DNA from 3 places in the Phreatobacter stygius genome. Region 2 is predicted to be linked to each of the others. Evidence: riboswitches for the same ligand, from Rfam matches in the RefSeq annotation. Region 2 holds a riboswitch; each other region holds the start of a gene.
The links. A riboswitch is a leader RNA that binds a small molecule or an ion and turns the genes downstream of it on or off. The one in region 2 is predicted to bind cobalamin.

Region 1 (7,649 bases), 1.8 Mb from region 2:
CCGACCGCTACATCGCCATGTGGAACGAAACCGACGCCTCGGCGCGCCGGAAGCTGGTCGCCGAGATCTGGGCGCCCGATGCCCATTTCGCCGATCCGGTGGCCGCCGGCCGCGGCCACGACCAGATCGACGCCGTGCTCGCCGGCGTGCAGCAGCAATTCGCCGGCTTGAGCTTCAGCCTCACCGGCAAGCCCGACGGCTTCGGCGACAATGTCAGGCTGTCCTGGCAGCTTGCCGCCGGCGACGGCCCGGCAGTGGTCAAGGGCACCGATATCGGCCGCGTTACAGCCGATGGCCGGCTCGCCTCGGTGGTCGGCTTCTTCGATCTGGTCCCGGGCTGAAATCGACCAGCCGCAAGAGCCGGAAGGGGCGCGCTTGCCGCGCCCCTTCACGGGCTTCACAGACGGGCCTGGCGGGCGGCCGCGACCATGTTTTCCAGCGCCGGGCGCACCTCGTCCCATTTGCGGGTCTTCAAGCCGCAATCGGGATTGACCCAGATCTGGCCGGGCGCCAGATGTTGCCGGGCCTTGTCGAGCAGTTCGGTCATTTCGGCCACCGCCGGGATGCGCGGCGAGTGGATGTCATAGACGCCCGGCCCGATCTCGTTCGGGTAGCGATAGCCGACAAAGGCATCGAGCAGTTCCATGCGGGAACGCGACGTCTCGATCGAGATGACGTCGGCATCCATGGCGCCGATCGCGTCGATGATGTCGTTGAATTCGGCGTAACACATATGGGTGTGGATCTGGGTCCGGTCGGCGACGCCGGCGGCCGAGAGCCTGAAACATTCGACCGCCCAGGCGAGATAGGCTTTCCATTCGCCCCGGCGCAGCGGCAGCCCCTCGCGGATCGCCGGCTCGTCGATCTGAATGATGCCGATGCCGGCCTGTTCGAGATCGACGACCTCGTCGCGGATCGCCAGCGCGATCTGCCGGCAGACCTGGTCGCGGGCAAGGTCATCACGGACGAAGGACCATTGCAGCATGGTGACCGGGCCGGTCAGCATGCCCTTCATCGGCCTGTCGGTGAGCGACTGCGCATAGGACGACCAGCCGACCGTCATCGGCCGCGGCCGCGACACATCGCCGAAAATGACCGGCGGGCGGACGTAACGCGAGCCGTAACTCTGCACCCAGCCGTGCCGGGTGAAGGCATAACCGGACAATTGCTCGCCGAAATATTGCACCATGTCGTTGCGCTCGAACTCGCCATGGACCAGCACGTCGATGCCGATGTCCTCCTGCCAGCGGATCGCCGCCTCGGTCTCCTTGCGCAGGAACGCGTCATAGGCACTGTCGCTGAGCGTGCCCTTGGCATGGGCCGAGCGGGCCTTGCGCACCTCCTCGGTCTGCGGAAACGAGCCGATGGTGGTGGTCGGGAAGGACGGCAGGCCGAAATGGTCGTGCTGCAGCTTCTGGCGCTCGGCAAAGGCGTGGGCGCGGCTCGCCATGGCCGGCGTCACCACGGCAAGCCTGGCAGCCACCGCCGGGTCGTGGATCTTGGCGGAGCTGCGCCGCCTGGCCGAAGCCTCGGCGGCAGCAGACAGGGCATCGGAGACCGATTGCCGCCCGCCGGCCAGCGCCTGCCCAAGGGTTGCAAGCTCGCCCATCTTCTGCGCGGCAAAGGCAAGCCAGCCCTTGAGGTCCGGATCGAGCCCGGTCTCCAGGTCGAGATCGACAGGCACATGCAGGAGGGAACAGGAGGCGGCGATCTCGATGTGGTCGGTGCCGCGTCTCGCCACCACCGGCTCGAGCCGGTCGAGCAAGGCCGGCAGGTCGGCGCGCCAGACATTGCGGCCGTCAATGACGCCGAGCGACAGCACCAGGCCGCGCGGCGCCTTGGCCAGCACCCGGTCGAGCTGATCGGGCGCGCGGACGAGATCGACGTGCAGGCCGGCGACCGGCATGCCGAAAGCGGTGTCGAGATTGTTGCCCAGTGCGCCGAAATAGCTTGCCAGCATGATCTTCAGATCGGGCAGCGCGCGCGCCAGGGTCTGGTAGCAATTGCGCAACGCGAGCCGCGTGGCCTCGTCGAGATCGAGCACCAGGCAGGGTTCGTCGAGCTGCACCCATTCCGCACCATTGGCGGCCAGCCGGCGCAGGATGTCGATATAGACGGGCACCAGATCCGGCAGCAGCGTCAGGGGATCGAACGAGCCGTCCTTGGCCTTGCCGAGCTTCAGATAGGTCACCGGCCCGAGCAGGACCGGGCGGGTGACGATGCCCAGCGCCTTGGCCTCCAGGAATTCGTCGAGCGGCTTGGTCGAGGCCAGCGCGAACTCCTGCCCGCGTTCGAATTCAGGCACCATGTAGTGGTAGTTGGTGTCGAACCACTTGGTCATTTCGAGCGCAGGCAAGCCATGGCCCGGAGCGCCACAGCCACAGGCCGCCGCGTGATCGGCCTCGCCGGTCGGGCCTTGGCTGCCGCGCGCCATGGCGAAATAGGTGGCAAGCGACACCTTGCCGCCGGCCCAGCCATAGATTTCCGGAATGGCGCCGACCATGACGCTGGTGTCGAGGACGTGGTCGTAGAGCGAGAAATCATTCGACGGAATGACGGTGACGCCGAGCGCCTGCTGGCGCGCCCAATGGCTCGCCCGCAGACCGGCGGCGGTCGCAAGCAATTGCGGCGCGTCGATCTTGCCGGACCAATAGCCTTCCAGAGCTGATTTCAATTCGCGCCTGGCGCCGATGCGCGGCACGCCGAGAGTGGCAACAGGCAGAGACAGAGACGACATTGGCAAACCCCGTTTGCTGGGGCGAAGGCCAAGCGGCCGCGTGCAGGCTGGCGGGACGCATGGCGGCCCGCTTTGCAAGCGACACACCGGACACCCCGCCCGTGGACGTTATCAGGTCGAGGCAGGTCTCCTGGCTCGCGGGTCAATGCTGCTGTTCGGCCTTCCCGAAGCCTTCAGGCCTCAGTGACACAGATGAACAGCGGCTCACCGCTTACAGTTGCGGGGGCAGCTCCGGCCTGGCCCGAAGGCGTACCGGATTCCCTCTTAGCCGCGAGCCCGGAGAGGCCCGCAGAACCACGACGCCGTCAGTTGGCGACGGCGGGCGACAAAAGTCAAGGAGATATAAAGACATCTTTATGTCGTCATATCTTTATGCAAAACAAGGACGCTTGGTGATGCCAAGCGCGCATTTCAAAAACCACAACCTGTTGACACTGAGGTCGACTGGGCCGCTATATATAGAGGTCGAGGTTCTCCTGAGTCGCACCGGGAGCTAAGAGGGAATCCGGGAAGATGCCGTTCGCATCGAAGCCGGAGCTGCCCCCGCAACTGTAAACGGCGAGACGCTGTCGAGACGTGTCACTGGGGCCCAGGAGGGCTTCGGGAAGGCCAGACAGCCCGACGACCCGTGAGCCAGGAGACCTGCCCCGACATCTTGAACGTCCACGGGCGGGGTGTCCTGGTGGGTCGCTTGCATCAGCGGGAGGGCGAAGGCGCCGTTCCGTTTCCGGCGGCGTCCTTTTTTGGCCCAAGCCCCCACACTGTCTGGGGTCTGCCGATGTCTCTGTTGATCGAAACCGAAACCGCGCCAAGCGCGTTGCCTCCCATCTCCCAGGCGTCCGCCAAGACGGCGAGCGAACCGGGTTACCAGGTGATCCGCCGCCATGGCGGCGTCACCCCCTTCGACCCTGCCAAGATCGCGGTGGCGCTGACCAAGGCCTTCCTGGCGGTGGAAGGCACCGGTGCGGCGGCGTCGCGGCGTGTCCACGACATTGTCGAGGTCCTGACCGGCCAGATCGTCAACGCCCTGATCCGCCGGGCCGATGCCGGCCGCACCTTCCATATCGAGGACGTCCAGGACCAGGTGGAGCTCGCGCTGATGCGCGGCGAATATCACAAGGTGGCGCGCGCCTATGTGCTCTATCGCGACGAGCGCGCCAGGGAACGTGCCCAGGTTCTCGCCGAAACAGCACCGGCGCCGGCCGCGCCAATGCTCAGCATGATCAATGCGCTGGGCGAGCGGGCGCCGCTCGACGCCGCAAGGCTCGCCCGGATCGTCAACGAGGCGGCCGCCGGCCTCGACGGCGTGGTTGCCGAAACCGTCATCGCCGAGGCCCATCGCAATCTCTATGACGGCATTTCGCTGGACGAGCTGGCGCTGGCGCCGATCCTCGCCGCGCGCACCCTGATCGAGACCGAACCGAACTACACTTTCGTCAGCGCCCGCCTGCTGCTCGACAAGCTCCGACGCGAGGCGCTGAGCTTCATTGCCGGCCGCCCCGATCAGGCGACCCAAGCCGAGATGGCGGCGCGTTACGGCGACTATTTCGCCGGCTATGTCGCGACCGGCATCAAACACGAATTGCTCGATCCGGAACTCGGCCGTTTCGACCTCGGCCGGCTCGCCGCCGCATTGAAACCCGAGCGCGACCTCGCCTTCCAATTTCTTGGCCTGCAGACGCTCTACGATCGCTATTTCCTGCATGTCTCGGGCAGCCGCTTCGAATTGCCCCAGGCCTTCTTCATGCGCGTCGCCATGGGCCTGGCCCTGCGCGAGATCGACCGCGAGGCCCGCGCCATCGAATTCTACGACCTCCTGTCGTCCTTCGACTTCATGGCCTCGACGCCAACCCTGTTCAATGCCGGCACGCTCCGGCCGCAGCTGTCATCCTGCTTCCTGACCACCGTGCCCGACGACCTCGACGGCATCTTCAAGAGCGTCAAGGACAATGCCTTGCTGGCCAAATATTCCGGCGGCCTCGGCAATGACTGGACCCGGGTGCGCGGCCTCGGCGCCCATATCAAGGGCACCAATGGCGAAAGCCAGGGTGTCGTGCCTTTCCTGAAGGTCGCCAATGATACGGCGATCGCCGTCAACCAGGGCGGAAAACGCAAGGGCGCGGTCTGCGCCTATCTCGAAACCTGGCATGTCGACATCGAGGAATTCCTCGACCTGCGCAAGAATACCGGCGACGACCGCCGCCGCACCCACGACATGAACACCGCCCATTGGGTGCCTGATCTGTTCATGCAGCGGGTCGAGCAGGACGCCGCCTGGACCCTGTTCTCACCCGACGAGACACCCGATCTGCACGACCTCTACGGCCCGGCGTTCAAGACGGCTTACGAGGCCTTTGAGGCCAAGGCCGCGCGCGGCGAGATCGAGGTGTTCCGCCAGGTCCGCGCCGGCGACCTGTGGCGGCGCATGCTGACCATGCTGTTCGAGACCGGCCATCCCTGGATCACCTTCAAGGATCCCTGCAACATCCGCTCGCCCCAGGGCCATGCCGGTGTCGTGCATTCGTCGAACCTGTGCACCGAGATCACCCTGAACACCTCGAACGACGAAGTCGCGGTGTGCAATCTCGGCTCGGTCAATCTCGCCCAGCACGTGACGGCCGACAGCCTCGACCGCGACCGGTTGAAGCGCACGGTGACGACCGCCATGCGCATGCTCGACAATGTCATCGACATCAATTTCTACACCATCCCGGAGGCACGCCGGTCCAATCTCCGGCACCGTCCGGTCGGCCTTGGCCTGATGGGCTTCCAGGATGCGCTGCAGACGCTGCGTATCGCCTATGCCTCCGAGGCGGCAGTCGCCTTCGCCGATAGCAGCATGGAGGCGCTTGCCTTCGAGGCGATCTCGGCCTCGGCCGATCTCGCCGCCGAGCGCGGCCGCTATCCGAGCTTCGAAGGTTCGCTCTGGTCGAAGGGGATCTTGCCGATCGACTCGATCGAACTTCTGGAAACCGCGCGCGGCGAGCTCGACCTCGATCGCTCGCAGCGCCTCGACTGGGCTTCGCTTCGGGCGCGCGTCACCACGGTCGGCATGCGCAATTCCAATGTCATGGCGATCGCCCCGACCGCCACCATCTCGAATATCTGCGGCGTCGCCCAGTCGATCGAGCCGGCCTACCAGAACCTCTATGTCAAATCGAACATGTCGGGTGATTTCACCGTGGTGAACGCCGCGCTCGTCAATGACCTGAAGGCGCGCGGCCTGTGGGACGCGGTGATGATCTCCGACCTGAAATATTTCGACGGCTCGCTCGGCCAGATCGACCGGGTTCCCGACGATCTGAAGGCGCTTTATGCGACCGCCTTCGAGATCGATTCGGCCTGGCTGATCGAGGCCGCGGCGCGCCGGCAGAAATGGATCGACCAGGCCCAGTCGCTCAACCTCTATATCGCCAATCCCTCGGGGCGGAAGCTCGACGCGCTCTATACGCTCGCCTGGAAGCGCGGCTTGAAGACCACCTATTACCTGCGCTCGCGCTCGGCCACCCATGTCGAGAAATCGACGCTGAAGGGCACCGACGGCAAGCTCAATGCGGTCTCCTCGGTGGTCGCGACGGCGGCGGCGCCGATCGCGATCACGGCCGGCGAAGCCTGGGGTCAGGCCTGCGTGATCGACGATCCGACCTGCGAAGCCTGCCAGTAGGCGCCAGGGCCAGCCATCCTGCCCGGGACTGCGTCCCGGGCACCTTTCTCACCCGCAGCCTCGCCGCCCGCGCGACATCGGCGCGATGGGGCTCTTTGCCTTCAGGTCTTCCCATGCTCGACTGGTCCGAACCCAAAGCCACCCCTGCCCGCCTTCCCGGCATGCCGGCGGCACCACTGCCCGCCGCCGATGCCACCGGCCTCGGTCTCATCGACCGCGGCGGCCAGCGCGTCTCCGTCGATGACAAGGCGATGATCAATGCCCGCGCCGACGTGAACCAGTTGCTGCCGCTGAAATATCGCTGGGCCTGGGAGAAATACCTTGCCGGCTGCAACAATCACTGGATGCCGACCGAAGTGTCGATGCAGGCCGACATCGCCCTGTGGAAATCAAAAGACGGCCTGACCGAGGACGAGCGGCGCGCCATCAAGCGCAACCTCGGTTTCTTCGCGGCGTCGGAAAGCCTGGTCGCCAACAATATCGTGCTGGCGATCTATCGCCACCTGACCAATCCGGAATGCCGGCAATACCTGCTGCGCCAGGCTTTCGAGGAGGCGGTCCACACCCACACCTTCCAATACATCGTGGAAAGCCTCGGCCTCGACGAGGGCGAATTGTTCAACATGTACCGGGAAGTGCCGTCGATCACCGACAAGGCCGCCTGGGCGCTGAAACACACCCAGAGCCTCGACGATCCCGATTTCAAGACCGGCACGCCGGCGGCCGACCAGGCCTTCCTGCGCGACCTCGTCGCCTTCTATGTCGTGTTCGAGGGCATGTGGTTCTACACCGGCTTCGCCCAGATCCTGTCGCTCGGCCGGCGCAACAAGATGGTCGGCATTGCCGAGCAATATCAATACATTCTGCGCGACGAGAGCATCCACCTGAACTTCGGCATCGACGTCATCAACCAGATCAAGGCGGAGAACCCGCATCTCTGGACCAAGGCCTTCCAGGACGAGCTGCGGCAAATGCTGAAGGACGGCGCCGAGATCGAGGCCGCCTATGGCCGGGACACCATGCCGCGCGGCTTCCTCGGGCTGAATGCCGGGCTCTGCGAGCACTATATGCATTTCATCGCCAACCGGCGCTGCGCCCAGCTCGGCCTCGCCCCGGTCTTCGCCGAGACCGACAACCCCTTCCCCTGGATGTCGGAAGCCATGGACCTGAAGAAGGAGAAGAACTTCTTCGAGACCCGGGTGATCGAATATCAGAACGGCGGCGCGCTGAGCTGGGAGTGAGCGGCGG
Region 2 (7,649 bases):
GTCGCGGCGTAAACGAACAGGCTGTCGACCGCCTCGGCGAGTTCGGCGGCACCGCGCCAGCCATGGGCAAGCTGGCCTGCGATCCAGCGCGGATGGATGAGCCGGCCATGGACGATGCGCGAGAGATCTTCCGCGAGCGTCCTGACCTTCGGCGTGTCGGGCGTCGACGTATCGAGGCTATAGGCCCGGGCTTGGCCGCCGAGGCTTTCGGCCGCGGCCGCGAAACCGCCAATGCCGTCGGCGGCGCCCGACGCCTCCAGGATGTCGCGGCCGGCGACGTCGCTGACATGGATGAAGGCCTCGGCGCCGGCGACCCGGCCGGCGAAGCTCGCATCCGCCACGCCGGCGGCCTCGGGCCCGCCAAAAGCATGGCTGGTGGCGGCAAGATAGGCGCGGCCGAGGTCGGCCAGATCTTGCCAGTCGCCGTCGAGCGCCAGCGTGCCGGCGCCTGCGCCGAAGCGGCCGGGCGGTGCGCCGAACACCCGCGCCCGGTTCTCGCCGCGCCGTCGCGCCGCCGCCGGCTCGTTCCAGGCATCGTCCTCGTCGAGATCGGCGACGGCGCGCGCGGCTGAATCCAGAAGCGCGATCTGTTCGGGAAACGTGTCGCGAAAGGCGCCGGAAATGCGAATGGTGACATCGACCCTTGGATGGTCGAGCCGGGCGAGCGGCAGGATCGAAAAGCCGGTGACACGGGTCGAGGCGGCATGCCAGACCGGTTCGACCCCCATCAGCGCCAGCGCATGGGCAATATCTTCGCCGCCCGAGCGCAAGGTCGGCGAGGCCCAGAGATCCATCACGACCCGGCGCGGCCAGTCGCCCTGGTCCTGCAAATGGCGGTCGAGCACGGCGCGCGCCGCACGGGCGCCCAATTGCGTCGCCGCGCGGGTTGGAATGGCGCGCGGGTCCAGGGTCGCGAGGTTCCGCCCGGTCGGCAAGACATCGGGCCGGCCGCGATGCGGCGAGCCGGCCGGCCCCGGCGGCACGAAACGCCCGTCGAGCGCCCGGATCAGGTTCCGTCTTTCGTTGGCCGACGAGTCCTGGTCATGGAGCGCCTGGCCGAACACATGCAGCCCGTCGCGAAAACTCGTCTCGGCGAGGTCGCAGAGATGGGCGTCGAGCGTGGTCAGCGCCGCGCTCATGTCCTGCTCGGCGGTGACGCCGCAGGCCGCGGCGAGGCCGGAGCTTTCGGCGCGCTGGCGGATTTCGGCGGCGACCAGATCGGCGCGGCGCGGATCCATCACCTGCGCGGCGCTATATTCCTCGACCAGATCGCGCAGCAGGGCGGTTTCGCCATGAAGATCGCTCGCCGCAAGCTCCGGCGGCAGGTGGCCGAGCGTGATCGCCCCGAGCCGGCGCTTGGCCGGCGCGGCTTCGCCGGGATCATCGACCACGTAAGGGTAGACCACCGGCAGCGATCCGATGGCGATCTTCGGCCAGCAGGCGGCCGACAGCGCGACGGCCTTGCCCGGCAGCCATTCGGTGGTGCCGTGGGTGCCGAGATGGATTATCGCGTCGACCTGGTCGACGATCCTGAGGCCGCAATAGAAGGCGAGATAACCGTGGCCGGGCGGCCGGTCGGGATCGTGATAGGCAAGCTTGCGATCGGGGCCGGCATCACGCGGCGGCTGCAGGGCAATGCGCAGATGGCCGGTCGACAAGGCCCGGAACCGGAAGGCGCCGTCGTCAAAGCTCGGGTCGTCCTCCGGTTTGCCATGGGCCGCGAGCAACGCCGCCTGGACACCGTCGGGCAGGCCGGCAAGGAAGGCCTGGTAAGTGTCGAGCGGCACGCTGAACCCGGCATCGCCGTCGACCAGCAAAGGCATCAGCGCCGCCGGCGCCGGGCAGTCGTCGACCGTGTAACCGGCCTCGGCCAGCAAGCCGTGGATGACCTTGACGCTCTCGGGCGTATCCAGGCCGACGGCAAAGCCGGCGCGCCCGCCGCGCGCCGGATAGTCTGACAGCACCAAAGCAAGGCGCCGCGCGGCGGCTGGCTTTTGCCGGAGCACGACCCAGGCCAGCGCAAGATCGGCCAGCGCGGCGACACCGTCTTCGTCGGGCAGCAGGCGCCGCTCGACGAGACCGGATGCCGTGTCCTCCGTCGCCTGCTTGAAACCGACCACGGCGCCGGCAAGCCGGCCGTCGAATTCCGGCAGCGCAACCTGCATGGCCAGATCGACCGCCGAGAGCCCGCGTGGCGACGCCAGCCAGGCCTCGCGCGGATTGCCGACGGGAATGGCCTGCAGAACGGGGCAATCCGCGGTATCGAGCACGAAACCGTCGCCGTCACGCGCCGAAAAGGCGGTGGTCGTGACGATGACCGCAGGCTTGCGCGTCGCGATCAGCCTTTCCAGTTCGGCGGCGGCCGGCGCATCCTTCAGGCTGGTCAGCGCAATGACCAGGGGCGCCAGGCCGCGCGCAGCCAAGGCCCGCGCGAGCGCCGCGGCGATCCCGGTATCACCTGATGTCACACTGGAGCGATAGACCAGGACCAGGGCGAGCGGCCGGCCGGCGGGACAGCCGGCAAGCGCCTCGGGCCAGGCCTCGGGTCCTTTCGCCGCGCTCCAGGCGAACAAGGCCGGCAGCGGCAGGGCCGGCTCCACCTTTGCTTCGGGGTCGAGATGCCCGGCGATCCGGCCGAGCAGCCGGCGCATGTTGTCGGCGCCGCCGCCGGCCTGGAAATAGCTGTCGAGCGCATGCGTGACCGTGGCGTCGACGGTGCCATAGGCGGCGAGCCGGTCATCGCCGCGATCGTCGCCCGGCAGGACGGCGAGCGGAATATTCGCCTGCCGGCAGGCGGCATGGAGCTGGTCGAGCCCATAACGCCAATAGTCGAGCCCGCCGAGCAGGCGCACCAGCACGAAACGTGAGCCCGTGACCGTCTTGTCGAGATAGAGATCGACGGAAAGCGGGTGTTTCAGCTGGCGCAGGCTGGCGAGCCTGACCGTCAGCGGCTGGGCCTTGGCCGCCGCCGACAGCGCCGTCAGGTCGCTGTCGGCGAAAGACAGCACCACCACGTCGCCGGCCGCCTGGCCGAGGTCGACCGCGCGGTCGGCCTCGTCAAGCGTCACGGTGGTGGCGGGCAGGATGTGCATGATTGGTCCGCGTTACGAGGCCTTGGCTGATCGCCCCTTGGCGCCTCAGCCGTTGAGCGCGGCCTCGACCGCGCCACGGTCGAAACCCTTCAACCCGATCGCCACGATCCGGCCCTGGCGGGCCTCGCCCGGCGTCCAGGCCCGATCATAATGATGGGCGATGCGGCGGCCAACGCCCTGGACGACCAGGCGCATCGGCTTGTCGCCGACCGCGGCGAAACCCTTCAGGCGCAGCACGCCGGCGGCTTCCGCCGCCTTGGCGACCCGGGCCGCCAGGATGTCGGGCGAGCCGACCGCTTGAATCGCGAAGGAATGGCTCTCGAAATCGTCGTGGTCGTGGTCCGCTTCGGTCTCGTGATGCGAGGGGCGGCCGGCCAGATCGGTTTCGGCGGCGGCGCCGAGACCGACCACCAGGGCCGGCTCGACCTTGCCGTGAGAGGTTTCGACGATCTTGATCGCTTTCGGCAGATGCGCCTGGATCTCGGCCTTCACCCGGTCCCGGGTGGCCTGGTCGATCGCGTCGCTCTTGTTGAGCAGGATCAGGTCGGCGCACAGGATCTGGTCCTCGAACACCTCTTCCAGCGGATTGTCGTGATCGACCGCGCCGTCCTGGGTGCGCTGGGCGGCGAGCGCCTCCGGGTCGTCGGCGAAGGTACCCTCGGCCACCGCCGGGCCATCGACCACCGCGATGACGCCGTCGACGGTCACGCGATTGCGGATCGCCGGCCAGTTGAAGGCATTGACCAGCGGTTTCGGCAGGGCGAGGCCCGAGGTCTCGATCAGGATATGGTCGGGTGGCTGCGCGCGGTTCAGCAGCTTTTCCAGCGCCGGGATGAAATCATCGGCCACCGTGCAGCAAATGCAGCCGTTCGGCAGTTCGACAATGTCCTCGGCCGTACAGCCGGTAATGCCGCAACCTTCGATGAACGACCCGTCGAAGCCGATATCGCCGAACTCGTTGACCAGCACGGCCAGCCGCCGGCCGCCATTGTTTTCCAGGAGATGGCGGACCAGCGTGGTCTTTCCGGCGCCGAGAAAGCCGGTGACGATGGTGCAGGGGATTTTGGCCGGGGGATTTTTGACGGAAGTGGCCGGGGTCGGCTGGGTCATGATGTGTCCGTGAAGGCAAAGGGGAAAGCGGGCGAGGGCGCCCTCGGTTCGGCATCCGGGCGATTCGTATGCGGGCGCTCAGTTGGCCCGCGGTCGGATCGGCGGCTCGGGATGGCGGGGAAGCGCAAGTCGTAGCGGGTCTCGGGATCTCATTACGGCATACTCCGTCTGGCAGCCGGCTTTCGCCGGAAACGCTCCCAAGGACGAAGCCGGGCGCGGAACGCCTGGACCGGTTGCCATCGAAACACCCCGCTCGATGGGCCCATGAGAAGCACTGGTGACGGCAGGTCTCCTGGCTCACGGGTCTAAACTTTCCGCCGCCTTCCCGGGATCTTGCGCCCAGTGGCTTGTGGCTTCAGTTCGCCGCTTACAGTTGCGGGGGCAGCCGTGGCGTCGCACCACGTTCCCTTTTCACCTCGTCTGAGAGGCACCGTCGGGATTTAGCACTACCGGCGCGCTCGCCGATTTGCAATGGATGCGCTCCTTCACGTCCGCTCCGAACCCATAGGTCCTTATGCCGAGCCCGACCCGATCCGTGACCCTGGTGTTGGGCGGCGCGCGTTCCGGCAAGAGCCGCCATGCCGAAAGCCTGATCGAGGCGCTGCCCGCACCCTGGCGCTATGTCGCAACCGCGCAGGCCTATGACGACGAGATGCGCGCGCGGATCGCCGAACATCGCGGCCGGCGCGGCGCAGGCTGGCAGACCGTCGACGCGCCGATCGATCTCGTCGGCGCGATCGCCGGGGCGCCCGCAGGCACGCCCGTCCTGGTCGACTGCCTGACGCTCTGGCTGACCAACCTGATCCTGGCCGAGGCCGACATCGCCGCGGCGCGCGCAGCCCTTGCCGAGGCCTGCCGGAGAACCACCGGGCCGCTGGTTCTGGTCTCCAACGAGGTCGGGCTCGGCATCGTGCCCGACAATGCCCTGGCGCGCCGGTTCCGCGACGAGGCCGGCCGGCTGCACCAGGAGCTTGCTGATGTCGCGACCCATGTGGTCTTCATGGTGGCCGGATTGCCGATGATCGTGAAATGAGGCCGGACATGACTGATAAAACCGAGGAGGCCGAGCGCCACCGCGCCAAAATGGCCAAGCGCAAGGCGGTGCAGGACGCCGAGGTGGCCTCCAAGATCGTCGAAAAGGGCCTGCTGATCGTCAATACCGGCCCGGGCAAGGGCAAGTCGACGGCCGCCCTCGGGCTGATCCTGCGGGCGCTCGGCCATGGCTGGCGGGTCGGCGTGGTGCAGTTCATCAAGGGCGCCTGGTCGACCGGCGAACGGCAGGCGCTTGCCGTCTTCGGCGACCGGATCGCCTGGCATGCGATGGGCGAAGGTTTCACCTGGGAAACCCAGGACAAGGCGCGCGACATCGCCGCCGCCGAGCGCGCCTTCGCCAAGGCCCGGGAGCTGATGGCTGACGAGACCATTGGCCTCGTCGTGCTCGACGAACTCAATATCGCGCTGCGCTACGACTATCTGCCGCTCGCCGAGGTGGTCGAGACGCTGGCCGGCCGCCGGCCCGGCCTGCATGTCGTGGTCACCGGCCGCAATGCCAAGCCGGAGCTGATCGCGGCCGCCGACCTGGTGACCGAAATGACCCTGGTGAAGCACCATTTCGCGCAAGGGGTGAAGGCCCAGGCGGGAATCGAGTTCTGACCATGGCCCGCGCTTTGATGATCCAGGGCACCGGGTCGAATGTCGGCAAATCGCTTGTCGTCGCGGGCCTGGCGCGGCTGTTCGCCAGGCGTGGCCTGAAGGTTCGCCCGTTCAAGCCGCAGAACATGTCGAACAATGCGGCCGTCACGTCGGACGGCGGCGAGATCGGCCGCGCCCAGGCCCTGCAGGCCCGCGCCGCCTTCGTCGCCCCGACCGTCCACATGAACCCGGTCCTGTTGAAACCGCAAAGCGACGTCGGTTCGCAGATCATCGTCCAGGGCCGGCGTGTCGGCACCGCCAAGGCGCGCGAGTTCCAGGCCTGGAAACCGCGCCTGATGGAGGCCGTGCTCGGCTCGTTCCGCCAGCTTTCGGACGAAGCGGATCTGGTGCTGGTCGAGGGCGCCGGCTCGGCCTCGGAAGTCAATCTGCGCCCCGGCGACATCGCCAATATGGGTTTTGCCCGCGCCACCCATACCCCCGTTGTGCTGGTCGGCGACATCGACCGGGGCGGGGTGATCGCCAGCCTGGTCGGTACAAAGGTGGTGATCGCGCCCGAGGACGCGGCGATGATCCGCGGCTTCATCGTCAACCGTTTCCGCGGCGACCCGAGCCTGTTTTCTGGCGGCATGGCCATCATCGCCGAGCGCACCGGCTGGCCGGCCCTGGGGCTCGTGCCACATTTCGCCGAAGCCGGCCTGCTGCCGGCCGAGGACATCTTGGGGCTCCGCCGTCAGGCCGACGGCGCGGGCGAGGGCGGTCGCGACCGCCGCGCCGTGATCGCCGTGCCGGTCATGCCGCGCATCGCCAATTTCGACGATCTCGATCCGCTGCGCACCGAGCCCGGGGTCGATGTCCAGCTGGTCGAGCCGGGCAAGCCGATCCCCGCCGAGGCAGCACTCGTGCTGTTGCCCGGCTCCAAGACCACCATTGACGACCTCTTGTTCCTGCGCGCCCAGGGCTGGGACATCGATCTTGCCGGCCATGTCAGGCGCGGCGGGCGTGTGCTCGGCATTTGTGGCGGTTACCAGATGCTCGGCCGCTCCATTGCCGATCCTCAGGGGATCGAGGGGCCGCCGCGCCAGGTGCCGGGCCTTGGCCTGCTCGACGTCGAGACCGTGCTGACGGCGGATAAGAACCTGACGCCGGTGACCGGCATCAGCCTGGCGACCGGGGCGCCGTTCAGCGGCTATGAAATGCATCTCGGCCAAACCGAAGGGCCCGATACCGGGCGCGCCTTCGCCCGCTTCGCCGATGGCCGCCGCGACGGCGCCGTCTCGGCCGACGGCCGGGTCACCGGCACCTATGTCCACGGCCTGTTCGCCGGCGATGCCCAGCGGCGCGCCTGGCTCGCCCATCTCGGCGCCGCGACCAGCAATCTCGCCTATGAAGCCCTGGTCGACGACATCCTCGACCGCTTCGCCGCCCATCTCGAGGCCCATCTCGATATCGAGCGGCTCTGGGCGATCGCGGGCGAGGCGGAGGGGTGAGGCTGCGGCGTGGCCTCCGGTTGTCGGCATCCTCTACGTCACCCCCGGCCGAGCCGGAGCAGAAGCCCTTGCTTCTGCGGAGGCGAGGGGAAGGGGGTCCAGGAGCCAACAGGCCGCCCTCGCGGCGCACGCGTTCAGATATCTTGCAGTGTTGAGGGCCGGAGCACTGCAACTCCTGGACCCCCTTCCCCTCGCTGCGCTCGGCCGGGGGTGACGTACAGTGCTCGTGCAACGCATTGTGTGAACCCGCCAACCCTGCAGTCAAAGGCTCAGCACGATCAGAGCCCCAATGCCGGCCAACCCCCAG
Region 3 (7,649 bases), 190 kb from region 2:
CCAAGGATCGCGACATCTTCACCTACGAAGAAAAATAAAGCCGGGCCCGACAGGGGTTCGATCTGGGAACGCCGGGGCTCACACCCCGGCGTTTCTTTTTGCCGTCACCGCAAAGGCGGCAGGATTGCGGATGACGTGCCGGCCTTGGTTCACAGCCGCGCGACTGGCGTTCACATTCGTGCGACCGCGCAATCACGCATTCGCGACCAGGATCCGCTTCATGCATTTTCCCGGATTCGTGATTGGCTCTGACTGGCTCCCGGACTTATCCCTGACGCGTCGACGGCGGACACCTCCCGCGACGACGACATGAACGCCCGGACGGCGTGTGTCCCTCCCCGCCGGGATTTCGAGCGGAGATCTGTCATGAAGAAGCTCCTCCTCGCTGCGACCCTGCTCGCGCCCTTTGCCATTATCGCTCCGGCGCTCGCCGACGACACGCTGGCCGGCACAGCCGACGCCTATATTCTGCAAGCGCCCGACGCGCCGGCTGCGACGCTCGCGCAATATCGGTCTCGCGCGGGCATGGGCTGGAGCGATCGCGAATCGGTGCCGTCATCGGCCTTCAATTCCGGCACCTGATGGCGGCCAGCGCCGGCATCGTGATTCGTTTGGTTCAACGCCGGGGTTCGGACCCCGGCGTTTTTTGTCGAACACAGCGGGTTCGATGCTTTCGCCTAAAATTGCATCAATGCACAAATGAAATGACTGATACGCTCATCTGCATGCGTTTTCTCCTTTTCGTGATTGGCACGTGATCGGCCGGGCTCCTATCTCCGGAATGTCGACGGCGGACACCTCCCGACGACAGCGAAACAAACATCCCGGATCTGGCGTGTCCCTCCCACCACCGGGTTTTCCAATGGAGACTGTCATGAAGAAGCTGATCCTTGCCGCCACCCTTTTCGCCCCGCTCGCCCTGGCCGCTCCGGCTCTTGCCGACGACAGCGCCGGGTTCGTCGAGACCCCTGCCGTTTCGACCTATGCCCCGAACCAGCCGCGTGAGTTCACCGCCCGCCACGGCCAGGTCTCGAACGCCGATCAGAGCCTGATCAGCCGCGAAGTCGTGCCGTCCTCGGCTTTCTCGTCCACGAACTGACCACCGACGCCGCTTGGCGCCTCGGCACACTCGAACAGTCCCGGCCTGAAGCGCTCACCGCCAGCCGGACAACACACATGGAGACCATCATGAAGAAGTTCATCCTTGCAGCGACCCTGGTCGCCCCGCTCGCCCTGGCCGCCCCGGCTTTCGCCGACGATACGGCCGGCTTCATCGCAACGCCTGGTGTTTCGACCACTGCGCCGAGCCAGCCGCGCGAGTTCACCGCTCGCCGCGGCCAGGTCTCGAATGCCGGCCAGAGCCTGATCAACCGCGAGGTGCCGTCCTCGGCCTTCTCGTCGGCGAACTGACCTGGTCCAGCCGACCGCGCCTGCAGGCCGGCACCAAGCCGGTCCTTCCCAACACCAACGCCGGGGCGCAAACCCCGGCGTTTTCTGCTTGAAAACACCCGGTTGCACCTGAGGTCGTCGAATCGCTCGCCGCGGCAGGGATCTGCGTCAACGCAAATCTAAACAGATCGTTGCGGCGCACCCATTGCGTTTTCCCATTTTTGTGATTGGCACGTGAGCGACCTCATTCCTATCTCCGCTTGGTCGTCGGCGGAGGCGGCAAACGAAAACCCCGGATCCGGCCTGTTCCTGCCATCACCGGGGGTCCCCATGGAGACTGTCATGAACAAGCTCATCCTCGTGGCGACCTTGATTGTGCCCCTCGCCGCCGCCCCAGCGCTCGCCGATGATGCCTCAGGTTTTGTCGGCACGCCGGAAACGACGACCTATATCACTGGCATACCTCGTGAATTTATTGCCAGCGCGTTCGCCGGCCATGGCCGGGGCACGGCCGTCGATCCGACAGCAAACGACCGAGCCCGGCGCGATGCCGTGCCGTCGTCGGCGTTCGGTTCGGCGAGCTGACCGGCACCGACGCGACCGCCTTGCTGGCACGCCACGCACTGGCCTCGCGTCGGCCGCTCTGTGTCGATTGACCCATCAACGGGATCGCCGACCCTTTTTAAGGTCGGCGTCGTTCGGCCATGATTCCACCAGAATTGCATCAGCGCATTCAAATTGACGTTGGAATGATTTTATAATTGCATTTTCTCAATTTCGTGATTGGCAAGTGATCGAGACACCCCCTATCTCAGCGATGTCGACGGCGGACACCTCCCGCCGACACCGAAACAAACATTCCGGACCTGGCGTGTCCCTCCCACCACCGGAATTTCCAATGGAGACTGTCATGAAGAAGCTCATCCTCGCCGCCGCCCTGCTCGCCCCGCTCGCCGTCGCTGCCCCGGCCTTCGCCCAGCAGGACGCCGCCGGTTTCATCGAGACCCCCTCGGTCACGACCTATGCCCCGAGCCAGCTGCGCGAATTTTCCGGCCGCCTGGCCCAGAACGACCGGGCTGCCGGCAGCCTGATCAACCGCGAAGCCGTGCCGTCCTCGGCCTTCTCGGCGGCGAACTGACCACCGGCGGACATCGTCCGCCGACCCCACACCCCACCTTCCGGCCTTCAAGGCGAATGCCGTCGCCGGGACATCCAATGGAGACTGTCATGAAGAAGTTCATCCTTGCCGCAGCGCTGCTCGCTCCGCTCGCCGTCGCGGCTCCCGCCTTCGCTCAGGGTGGCGGCGATGCGGCCGGTTTCATCGAAACCCCCTCGATCACCACCTATGCGCCGAACCAGCCGCGCGAATTCTCCTCGCAGCGTTCGCTCGGCGGCCAGACCGTCGGCGTCAGCAATGCCGAGCGCAACCTGATCCAGCGCGAAGTCGTGCCGTCCTCGGCCTTCTCTTCGTCGAACTGAATCTGGTCGACCTGACTTTGCGTGCGCGCTGGCTTCAAGCCGGTGCTTTCAAGACCAACGCCGGGGCCGCTCCACCCCGGCGTTTTCTTGTCCGACGTTTTCTTGTCGACCCCCGAACGTGCCGGCCGTCTTGCCTGATCCGCTCTCATGCATTCCATGAGCACGAATCATTCGAACAAAAATGCACCTCCGCAATTTGTTGTTTCGAGGCGCTGCAAACGAAACCATCACTTCGGCCGCGGTGATGAGCATGGATCGCTGCGATCAAGCGAATGGAACACCCCAAAGACGCTGGACAACCAGGTCACCTGGATCGATTCCAGCTCTGACCGCGTCATTTCTTGATGATGGAAGGACCAAAGGCGCGACCCGTCTCGGCCCCGTCGCCCAATTGTAAGAATTGCGACAATGCATTGATGAAACTACTGAGGCGCCTTGTCGCATGCATTTTCTCATTTTTGTGACTGGCAATTCGATCTGACCTCACCTATCTCAGCAATGTCGACGGCGGACACCTCCCGCCGACACCAAAACAAACATCCCGGGCTTGGCGTGTCCCTCCCCACCGGGATCTCAGTTGGATAACCGTTATGAAGAAGCTCATCCTTGCCGCGACCTTGGTCGCGCCGCTCGCCGTCGCCGCTCCGGCTTTTGCCCAGCAGGACGCCGCCGGTTTCATCGAGACCCCCTCGGTCACGACCTATGCCCCGAACCAGCCGCGTGAGTTCTCGGCGCGGGCCGGCCGCGTCTCGCAGGCCGACCAGAGCCTGATCAAGCGCGAAGCCGTGCCGTCCTCGGCCTTCTCTTCCTGGAACTGATCACCGGCGGACATGGTTCGCCGACCCCACACCCAACCGCCCGGCCCTCAAGGCCAATGCCGCCGCCGGGACATCCAATGGAGACTGTCATGAAGAAGTTCATCCTTGCCGCCGCGCTGCTCGCTCCGCTCGCCGTCGCGGCTCCCGCCTTCGCTCAGGGCATGAGCGACGCCGCCGGTTTCATCCAGACCCCCTCGGTCACCACCTATGCTCCGAACCAGCCGCGCGAGTTCACCTCGCCTCGCGCGTTCGGCGGCCAGGCCGTCGGCGTCAACAATGCCGAGCGCAGCCTGATCCAGCGCGAAGTCGTGCCGTCCTCGGCCTTCTCTTCGTCGAACTGAACAGGGTTCAACCAGACCTTGAGTGCGTGCCGGCCTGAAGCCGGTACTTCCAAGACCAACGCCGGGGCTCCTCCACCCCGGCGTTTTTTCATGTCTGGGGGAGCAGCGTTCAGCGCGGCGCTGTGAACGGCCGCGGTGCCATAATCGGCTCGGCACTCTTGCGCGCGGAGCCCCGCATTGCTAGGCCGATGCCGATATGGGCCGGCATAGCTCAGTTGGTAGAGCAACCGCCTTGTAAGCGGTAGGTCGCGAGTTCGAGTCCCGCTGCCGGCACCATTCCCTGACGGCGTTCCGCCGGCGCGGCCGAAACGCTTCACGAGGCCGTGATTTGCGCCGGCGAGCGCAGGTCTTTCCCAAGTCATTCGTGCAGATTAGCGTCGCAACGCCAACCCCTCGTTGCACCCGCTGCCGGAGACGCCACAATGATCACACGTCGTCATGCCCTAGCCGCCAGTGCGGTCGCGGTCGCCGCTCCCGCGATTGGAACCAGCGCCATGATCAGCCCAGCGCAAGCCCAGACCGCCGCTCCGGCCCAGGCGCCGGGCTTCTACCGCTACAAGGTCGGCGACATCACGGTCACCGCGATCAATGACGGTTTCGCCCTCAGGCCGCTCGACGGGTTCGTCCGCAATGCGCCGCTCGCCGATGTCCAGGACGCCATGCGCAAGTCGTTCCTGCCGACCGATGCGTTCCAGAACACTTTCACCACGCTGGTCGTGCAAACCGGCGGCAGGCTGGTGCTGATCGACACCGGCAATGGCGATTCGGGCGCGCCGACCAGCGGCGTCTGGATGCGCAATTTCCGCGCCGCCGGCTTCGATCCGGCCCAGGTCAATTCGATCGTCATCAGCCATTTCCACGGCGACCATATCAACGGCATCCGGCTGAAGGACGGCACCGCGGTCTTCGCCAATGCCGAGATCAACGTGCCGGCGCCGGAATGGGACTTCTGGATGTCGGACGAGCGCATGGGCCAGGCGCCGGATGGCGCGCGCGGCGGGTTCCAGAATGCCCGCCGGGTGTTCCAGCCGATCGCCGCGCAGGTGAAGCGCTTCACGCCGGGCGCGGAAGTGGCGCCGGGCATCACCTCGGTCGCGGCTCACGGCCATTCGCCCGGCCACACCATCTTCGGCATCGCCTCGGGCAATGCCAAATTGACCTACCTCGCCGACATCACCAGTCATCCCGCGCTGTTCGTGCGCAACCCCGACTGGTCGGCGATTTTCGACCAGGATGCCGACATGGCGCGGGCAACCCGCCGGCGCGTCCTCGACATGGTGTCGACCGAGCGGACCCAGGTGCATTTTTACCACGCGCCCTTCCCGGCCACCGGCTTCATCGCCAAGGACGGCAATGGCTTCCAGCTCGTGCCGGTGCAGTGGAGCCAGGCGGTCTGATCGCATTGGACCTCTGACACCAGCCCGGCTTTGAACAGCCCGGCTTTGAACAGCCCGCCTTGGCCGAACGCCAGGACGGGCTGTTTCTTTCCGACAATTGACAAAACCGTGACGAGCCCGCCTTTTAGCGGAACTCGCGACGGCGGCCATTGCTTGCAATGGCCACGGGAATGCGGTGAGCACCGGACCGACGACCAAACCTGCCCGGCAGGCCCCGTTCGACGTCCAGCGCAAATCCGCAGCTGCCCCCGCAACTGTGAGCGGCGAGCCGGTTCCTGAATGCCACTGACGGCCAGTTTCGGCCCTCGGGAAGGCGGAGCCCCGGCAACGACCCGCAAGCCAGGAGACCGGCCGCCGCGACGTCACTGTCCGAACGTGCGGGATGGCGCGTGCGGGGAGCGGGCAGCCGCTTTTTCGGTGACACCTGATGTCGCGGAGGGCCAATGGGGTCGCCTTCGAAGCTTGAGGCTTCCGCGATCCCGTGTCCCTTCCGCGGAGATCCGCCATGGCGCAACGCCTGATCCTCAGCCTCACCAGCCTTCTCGCCCTGCCGGCCTTGGCTCTGCCTGTCTTCGCTCTGCCAGCCTTGGCCCAGCAGGCCACGCAACCGGCCATCCCGCTGCCCGACATCATGGTCTATGGCGCCAGCACCGTGCCGGTCGAAGCGCCGCGCGTCGGTTCGGCGGTCACCGTGATCACCGCCGAAGACATGCGCAACCAGGGCGCCCAGACGCTGCCCGACGTGCTGCGGCTGGTGCCGGGTGTCGCCATCGGCCAGGGCGGTGGCCGCGGCGGCCTGAGCCAGGTCCGCATTCGCGGCGCCGAGGCGAATCATACCCTTGTCGTGGTCGATGGCGTGCCGATCAACGACGTGAACAATGGCGACAGCGACCTCGCCAACCTGCCGGTCGACACTATCGAGCGGATCGAGGTGGTGCGCGGACCGCAATCCGGCATCTGGGGGCCGAACGCCCAGTCCGGCGTCATCCTGATCACGACCAAGTCCGGCCGCGGACTGGCCAGGCCCGAGCTGACCGCCCGCCTCGAAGGCGGTTCGTTCGGCACGCTGCAAGGCTCGGCCTCGGTGCGCGGCGCGCAAGGACCGCTCTACGGCGCCCTGTCGGTCTCGGGCCTGCGTGCCGGCGGCTTCGTCGTCGCGCCCGGCACGACACGGCCGAACGGCTCCGAGATGGGGTCGTTCAGCGCCAAGCTCGGCGCCGACCTTTCCGACTGGTTCAATCTCGAGGCCACGCTCAGGATGGTCAGCCGCACCGGCTTCTACAACCCGGCCAACAGCGCCTTCGGACCGGGTTTTGCCACCGACCCCAATTACGGCTTTCTGGCCAATGGGTCCGGTCGGGGCACGACCAATGACCTGCAAGGCCGGATCGTCGGCACCGTCAGCCTGGCCGACGGCCGCTGGATCCAGAAATTTTCCGCCGACACGTCGCGCCAGAACACCAATGCCGCCGATGCCTATGTCAGTTCCTTCGGCTTTCTCGAACGCCAGGCCTTCTGGTCGCAGACCGAGCGCAACCGGGCGGAATACCGTTCGGCCTATACGTTCGAGACGCCCGGTTTTCTGGGCGCCCGCCACACGCTGGTCGGCGGCGCCGAGATCGTGCGCGAGCGCTTCCGCTATTATTACGAGAGCGACGGTTTCTTCGGCCCCTTCGTCAATGGCGGTTTCGCCGGAACGGGCCAGAGCCGCGAGCGCAAGGGCCTCTATGGCGAATACCTGCTCAGTCTTCCGACCGGCTTTGCCTTGTCGGCGGCGCTGCGCCAGGACTGGAATTCGTCGTTCCGCAATGCCGCGACCTGGCGGGTCACCGCCGCCCAGAGCTTCGACACCGGCACCAGGCTGCATGCCTCGCTCGGCAAGGGCGTGACCAATCCGACCTTCATCGAGCAGTTCGGTTTCACCAACACCTTTGTCGGTAATCCAAATCTCCGGCCGGAGCAGTCGATCGGCTGGGATGCCGGTATCGAGCAGCGCTGGTTCGGCGGCCGGCTGATCACCGACCTGACCTATTTCCGGGCCAATCTGGAAAACGAGATCGTCGGCTCCGGCACCACGGTCGAGAACCTGCCTTTCGCGACCTCGCGCCAGGGCGTCGAGGCCTCGGTCACGGCCAGGCCGCTCGACTGGCTGCGGATCAGCGCGTCCTACACCTATACCGATACGCGTTCGGCGGAGAACACGTTTGCGGGCTATGTGTTCAAGG

Region 1: it holds a riboswitch for cobalamin, as region 2 does, so the genes downstream of both, metE (5-methyltetrahydropteroyltriglutamate--homocysteine S-methyltransferase) here and cobW (cobalamin biosynthesis protein CobW) in region 2, are expected to answer to the same signal.
Region 3: it holds a riboswitch for cobalamin, as region 2 does, so the genes downstream of both, E8M01_RS30175 (TonB-dependent receptor plug domain-containing protein) here and cobW (cobalamin biosynthesis protein CobW) in region 2, are expected to answer to the same signal.

Annotation. Positions count from the first base shown of each region.
Region 1 is NZ_CP039690.1:4,765,580-4,773,228, reverse strand. It holds gene E8M01_RS22405 (nuclear transport factor 2 family protein) at 1-341, shown strand, start outside; gene metE (5-methyltetrahydropteroyltriglutamate--homocysteine S-methyltransferase) at 398-2,737, opposite strand; cobalamin riboswitch at 2,841-3,051, opposite strand; cobalamin riboswitch at 3,189-3,401, shown strand; gene E8M01_RS22395 (ribonucleoside-diphosphate reductase subunit alpha) at 3,516-6,401, shown strand; gene E8M01_RS22390 (ribonucleotide-diphosphate reductase subunit beta) at 6,515-7,642, shown strand.
Region 2 is NZ_CP039690.1:6,565,013-6,572,661, forward strand. It holds gene cobN (cobaltochelatase subunit CobN) at 1-3,092, opposite strand, end outside; gene cobW (cobalamin biosynthesis protein CobW) at 3,138-4,202, opposite strand; cobalamin riboswitch at 4,468-4,652, opposite strand; gene cobU (bifunctional adenosylcobinamide kinase/adenosylcobinamide-phosphate guanylyltransferase) at 4,717-5,235, shown strand; gene cobO (cob(I)yrinic acid a,c-diamide adenosyltransferase) at 5,244-5,855, shown strand; gene E8M01_RS31165 (cobyric acid synthase) at 5,858-7,342, shown strand; gene cbiB (adenosylcobinamide-phosphate synthase CbiB) at 7,604-7,649, opposite strand, start outside.
Region 3 is NZ_CP039690.1:6,375,986-6,383,634, reverse strand. It holds gene E8M01_RS30230 (MFS transporter) at 1-38, shown strand, start outside; gene E8M01_RS30225 (hypothetical protein) at 367-582, shown strand; gene E8M01_RS30220 (hypothetical protein) at 875-1,099, shown strand; gene E8M01_RS30215 (hypothetical protein) at 1,189-1,410, shown strand; gene E8M01_RS30210 (hypothetical protein) at 1,732-1,974, shown strand; gene E8M01_RS30205 (hypothetical protein) at 2,300-2,527, shown strand; gene E8M01_RS30200 (hypothetical protein) at 2,617-2,868, shown strand; gene E8M01_RS30195 (hypothetical protein) at 3,459-3,686, shown strand; gene E8M01_RS30190 (hypothetical protein) at 3,776-4,027, shown strand; tRNA gene E8M01_RS30185 (tRNA-Thr) at 4,228-4,303, shown strand; gene E8M01_RS30180 (MBL fold metallo-hydrolase) at 4,522-5,424, shown strand; cobalamin riboswitch at 5,548-5,794, shown strand; gene E8M01_RS30175 (TonB-dependent receptor plug domain-containing protein) at 5,930-7,649, shown strand, end outside.